DNA from 2 places in the Emticicia sp. GW821-FHT11C11 genome. Region 2 is predicted to be linked to the other one. Evidence: riboswitches for the same ligand, from Rfam matches in the RefSeq annotation. Region 2 holds a riboswitch; the other holds the start of a gene.
The links. A riboswitch is a leader RNA that binds a small molecule or an ion and turns the genes downstream of it on or off. The one in region 2 is predicted to bind thiamine pyrophosphate.
Positions count from the first base shown of each region.

Region 1 (3,180 bases), on a different contig from region 2:
CATGTTACCAATGGCAATCAGCGGTTTGTTAGTCAGGCCTCTGATCTGCTGTATACCCTCCAGCCCCCATTCGGTTATAGTATCGGTTTTGGTAGGGGTAGAGAATATGGGGCTGATGCCCAGATGCCCGGCTGTGTCTACTTCAAAGGTATTCAGTTGGCTCAGGTGCTCAATAGAATACCCGATCTGCAGACGATTCCCCCATCTGCTGCGTATCTCTGTCGGCGGAGTATCACTCCGCCCTACGTGCACACCGAAAGCTTCAATGGCATTGGCTACTGCTATGTTGTCGTTGATAATAAGTGGTACGCCATATCGATCGGTGACTTCTTTGAGTTGTCGCGCTTTTTCGATGAATGTGGGAGTATCGAGCATTTTTTCTCTCAACTGAATAATATCTACTCCTCCGGCAATGGCCAGCTCAGCTACTTTGAGGAAGTCGCGTCCCAGACAGGCGGCTTCTGAAATAACGAGATATAACTGATATGGAAATTGCGGATGCATGAGCGTTATTCGATTTTCAAGGTTTGCAAAAATTGTTGTTCTGTTATGGTATGTAACGTATCCAATAATTGTACCTGCAAACTTCCCGGACCGGCGCATTGCCGGGCAGCTAACTCTCCGCTGATGCTGAATAATGCCATTGCGGCAGTTACCGCTTCGATTTTGTTTTCGATAACCGCAATAAACGCGCCAATGACAGCCGTAGCCGAACAACCCAAACCGGTAACCCGGGTCATCAGGGCATCACCATTGTTGAGATAAATGAGGATATCCTTACCCACTATGATATCGGTCTTGCCCGAAATGCACACCAGGGTATCGTATTGGTCTACAATCAATCTGGCAGCATCAATGGCTTCGTTGCTTTCGGCGGTGCTGTCTACACCTTTGGTAGGCGTGGTATTGGCTTTGGCCAGTGCGAGTATCTCTGAGGCATTGCCCCGGATAATGGTAGGCTTATAAGCCAGTAATTGGCTCAGGGTGCTGTCGCGGTAGGGGGTTGCTCCGGCGCCTACGGGGTCTAGCACCCAGGGTTTGTTCAGTTTTTGTGCCTGTGCAGCTGCCAGCAGCATTGACTGCACCCAGTATTCATCCAGTGTGCCGATGTTGATAACCAGCGACTGACAGATGGCGGTCATGTCTTCTACCTCGGCATGTGCATGCGCCATAATGGGCGATGCCCCCACTGCCAGCAAGGCATTGGCAGTGTTGTTCATTACTACAAAATTGGTGATGTTGTGCACCAGAGGCGACTGTGCGCGGACTGCGCTGATGTGTTTCCAGAGATTGTTTTCCATTGCTTTTGGTATTAAAGTACAATGGCTAAAGAAGATGATAAAAGAGGATAAGATATGCCTGTGTGCAGCTATATATTATTCGCTTTTCCCTACGTCGGTATCAACCGTATCAGGTTCAAAGGGACTCTCTCAATTCTTTTCAGAATACCCCTAAAGCCGGGGCAAAGATAGGGCTTTTTTGCAGAATGGCAAATGTCGATTTTCAGTTGCAGATTGTAGATTTGGGGCGAACTTTTAGTTCGACTTTATTGGATAGCTGTGTTTATTTGCATATTGACTAAGTTTTGGTATTACCTGCAAAGTTTTATAATTAGCATGAAGATAATGAAAAGGTAAAACTGACTCGTTATCTGAATATTCAGTAGTTGGATAGCCCCCTGCGGCAGAGTCCCCTTACTTGGCTTATGGCCGACACACACCGGGAGACTCTGCCGGGACATAACTTAATTTTAATCTAACCCATCTATCCACCCTCCGCCTTTTCACCATTTCAGGTGCGATGAAGAATGTTCAGCCCTTGGGTATAGAGAAGCCTATTAATTAATATCTTGCAATTAATCACCCATCTATCTACTTTTGTTGCTACTAATATTAAATCCCATAACATGAAACAAATTTTATTGCTGCTGCTGGCTTTTGTATTTTTTGGTTGTCGTGATGAATCTCCTGAACCTGATTTGTCTGCCGGGATAAAGGGAACTTATCAAGGGTATGTTGTTATTATCGATTCGCAGGAATATCCGTTTCCATTTGGTGATACCCCTTTCATATTCGAATTAATTCCGAAGAGCGCAAACACGTGTATCCTGAGAACATCGGCTATATTCCCCAATACTTCTGATACAGGTGAGATTGAACTTACTTTGGTGAATAGCGGAAGTTCAATAGAGCTATTGAAAGAAGAACAAAAATTCGGACTTGTGACGGGGAATATCTTTGAATTTTACTTTGTTGATTATGATGGCACGAAGGTGACCGTTAAGGCAAAAAAGATGTAGGAGTCGAATGCGCCTGTTGATAAATTCAGGATTTAACTGTTAATGATAGACCTCCTGCGGCCGAGTCCTCTTGCCTGACAAAGGCATGCGCACGCGGGAGACTCGGCCGGGACAGCCCTCTATCTCTCACCCCTGCCGTTTTACCATTTCGTTTATCCATATAGGAGCGAAGGGGGAGGTGCAACCTTTGGAAACGGGGTAGTCGCGGTAGATGCCCAGTTTTTCTCCTATCGCTACGGCACGTGTTCTGAGGTGTGGATGACAGATGCCTATTTGCGCCAGTGCCGAGTTCATTGTCCATTGTACAAAAGGATCAGCCGTGGGCATTTCAGTTTCTAATCTGTCAAGCAGGGCGCTGAGGTCGAACCCTTCCGGTTCTCTGGCAATTCGTCCGCTAGTAAGGCTCCAGCCGTAGCGAGCTACTGTTGGTTCGGCAGATTGCATCCACTTCCGGCGGAGCTCTTCTTTATCCGGATGTACTTTGATGACGTAGGAATAAAGCCAGTCGGCCAGTTGCGGGAACTTCTCCGAACGTGCCAGTTTGTCCAGTTCGTCGGTCGATAAATTCTTAGGTATCATTACCAGAGTTGCCAATAGTCTGGCTTCAATATTGCCTGTGGCCCACAATTCGAGTCCGAATGCATGATTCGTTTTTATTCTGTCGGCTATCTTTCTAATGTCACCCATTTTTACACCAAACTGGTTGTCGGGGGCACCGTTTTTCTTGTTCATCTTGTGCACCTTCTCGTTCGAGAGTGCTTTCAATTCGGTCAATATCTGGTCGACTGTCATAAGCTACATAGTTTTGTGCCCGAATTTATTCAATCTTTTTTAATCCGGCTATACCGACCGGAATAAATGAGGCATTGATGAGCGATTCT
Region 1 covers NZ_JBXARV010000003.1:658,318-661,497, forward strand. The annotation lists gene thiE (thiamine phosphate synthase) at 1-504, opposite strand, end outside; gene thiM (hydroxyethylthiazole kinase) at 510-1,301, opposite strand; TPP riboswitch at 1,371-1,463, opposite strand; gene AC1RRY_RS17920 (hypothetical protein) at 1,907-2,299, shown strand; gene AC1RRY_RS17925 (DNA alkylation repair protein) at 2,426-3,091, opposite strand.
Region 1: it holds a riboswitch for thiamine pyrophosphate, as region 2 does, so the genes downstream of both, thiM (hydroxyethylthiazole kinase) here and AC1RRY_RS13255 (TonB-dependent receptor) in region 2, are expected to answer to the same signal.

Region 2 (3,180 bases):
GATAATTATTGGCATTTTCGGCCAAGGATTGCTCATCGCCTGCCTGCCATTTTCTTAAGAAGAAATTCATTCAGTTCGGTAGATAATCTCTTGTTTAGTCAAAAGCTCCTTGATTCGTGCACTGTCAGAAAACGCAAAAATAAGTTCTTTTTTAGGCAAATCGTTATCTCCGTCTTCCCAACGCCAATCTTCACAGATAGCATCCAGTAAATTGAACAGCGTGCCAATTTTTTCCGGGTTTCGTTCTTTTTCAATAAAATGCTCAGACGGAGATATGTATAATACTATTTTCTCGTCTTCCAGCCACGACAGGTCGCTTAACAGTTCGTCGAGCTCGTCTAATGTAAAACCGAATTCTTCCGGAAACGCCAGCGCATCGGCTATTTCTTCGTAGAAGCCGCGCAGTGTCTGCGTTTTAAGACCGTCCAGTTCAACGATGGAATAATTATCCGGAAGTTCTAAATTATTGGTAATCAGAAAATTAGGCATAAGATTGATTAGGCAGGAATAATTTGTGGTCTGAAACTCAGACCACATAAAAATCAGTTCAATGAAAATGTAGGGACCTTCATCACTATCGAATTATTAAACATTAATTCGGTAATGGTGGGAGTCATATAATCTATCAAAGGAAATTCGGCAATAATATCCATTACTTCCAGCTCGTCCTGAGCGTTTATAATACACCATAATCTGCTTCTGTCAGACGACAACGCGTATGAATGCAGTTTTCCTTCTTCTAACAATTGATTTACAGCAATTCGTTGATAAGGAATTTTGGCAATGAAACCTTCAGGGAAAGGCACCGGCAAATCAAATTCCACCATAAATTGAGTCATAATCTCTTCTCTTGTTTTATTAAATAGCACAAAATCTATACCACACTACCGAATTTACTTTGGTTTAGCTTTATGAAGTAGTGTTCAGGTCATAAATTTCTATCACTAATATAAACAAGTTTTCTAAAAAAAACGTTTTCTTTGCACAACTTATCTCAAAAGGGGTGCCTTAATATAACGGGCTGAGATTATACCCATTGAACCTGATGCAGGTAATTCTGCCGAAGGGACAGAGAATAGTACTGTAGGATGCGCACCTGCAGAGCTATTTGCTTTCATTTAAAATTTTGTTTAACCAAATGAGCCTGATAGGGCTCACAAGATTTTACTCCTTTGCCTTGTTAAAATTTTCGTGATACAATGAAAAAATTAACAAAAAGTGTTTTAAGTACCTATTTAAATCAATCAAAATTCTTCCGATTGACCGTATCGGTCGTTTTACTGTTTCAGATTTTTGCTTTTTCTGCCATTGCTCAGGATTCTACCAGAATCAATGCACTGAATGAGGTAGTGGTGAAGTCGACCCGTGCCAATGAAAAAACCGGGATGGCTTTTACGAACGTGTATCAGCGCGACATCAAAAAACAGAATCTGGGGCAAGACCTGCCTTTTCTGCTCAATCAGCTGCCGTCAGTAGTGGTCAGTTCAGACGCCGGAGCCGGTGTCGGCTATACCGGTATCCGTATCCGTGGGTCCGATCCTACCCGTATCAATGTTACACTTAATGGAATACCCTATAATGACTCTGAGTCGCAGGGTACATTCTGGGTAAATATGCCCGATTTTGCTTCCAGCGTGCAGAGTATTCAGGTGCAAAGAGGGGTTGGAACTTCCACCAATGGCGCCGGGGCTTTCGGAGCCAGTCTGAATATCAGTACTTTGGGCTATGAGCGTGAGGCTTTTGGAGAAACCAATCTGTCGTATGGCTCATTCAATACCGTGAAAGCCAATGTGCTGGCAAGCACAGGTTTGCTGAACAATCATTTTGTAGTAGATGCCCGTTTATCAAAATTATCATCAGACGGATACATCGACAGAGCCAGTTCAGACCTGAAATCGTTCTATTTTTCGACAGGCTACTACAATAAAAGCAATTTTGTAAGACTGAATATTTTCTCAGGGAAAGAAGTGACCTATCAAGCCTGGGAAGGAGTGCCGGAGTACTACTTAAAGACGAATCGTACTTACAACCCGTATACTTATCCTAACCAAGTGGATAACTACCAGCAGGATAATTATCAGCTGATTTCTTCTTTTAAACTGAACGAGAAGTGGACTTTTAACCCGACTCTACATTATACCCGTGGAAAAGGGTACTATGAGCAGTTCAGAGCAATGGATGAGCTTTCGGTCTATAATCTGCCGAATCTGGTGCTGGGTGGAGATACCATCACAAATACTGATTTGGTGCGAAGAAAATGGCTTGACAATCATTTCTATGGTGTTACCTATTCATTCGACTATCAGAGCAATAAAAAGCTGTCGGCCAATATCGGTGGCGCATGGAACAAGTATGACGGGTATCATTTCGGAGAGGTAATCTGGACAAAAATGGCTGAGACACCGTCGAACGATTACCGTTGGTACAAGAGCCGTTCCATCAAAACTGACTTCAATATTTTCGGTAAGCTATTCTATCAGTTCACCGACAAGTTTAACTTATTTGCCGATGTGCAATATCGTACAGTTAACTATGATATGAATGGCATAGCCGATAAACTGCAGGATATTACCCGGAATACTTCGTTTCAGTTTGTTAATCCTAAGCTGGGGCTTAATTACCAGTTAGGCACCGTAGCATCAGTCTATGCTTCTTATGCAGTGGGTAATAAAGAGCCGAATCGTACGGATTTTATTGATAATGTGAAAGTACCGAAACCGGAGCATCTGGAAGATTTAGAAGCAGGATATCGTTGGGCGAATCAAAAACTGAGTTTTGATGCCAACTTTTACTATATGAACTACCGGAATCAGTTGGTACTGACCGGGCAAGTGAACGGAGTAGGGGAGGCAATCCGTGTGAATGTTCCGAAAAGTTACAGAGCAGGCATAGAGTTGGTAGCCAACTGGAAATTTGCTCCGCAATGGAGGCTCAATGCCAATGCTACTTTTAGTCAGAACAAGATTAATAACTTTACTGAAACCGTTGTGAACTATGACGGCGACCCTGATAAAGTAAATCAGTTTGCCAAAACAGATATCTCGTTTTCACCCAATGTAATAGCAGGAGGGCAGTTGTCATATTCTCCAATAAAGAATCTGGAATTTACCTGGTTGCCTAAGTATGTAGGCAAGCAATATATGGACAATACATCGGACGAGAACCGGAAACTGAATGGCT
Region 2 covers NZ_JBXARV010000002.1:779,677-782,856, reverse strand. The annotation lists gene AC1RRY_RS13270 (GNAT family N-acetyltransferase) at 1-70, opposite strand, end outside; gene AC1RRY_RS13265 (barstar family protein) at 67-489, opposite strand; gene AC1RRY_RS13260 (muconolactone Delta-isomerase family protein) at 543-839, opposite strand; TPP riboswitch at 990-1,087, shown strand; gene AC1RRY_RS13255 (TonB-dependent receptor) at 1,200-3,180, shown strand, end outside.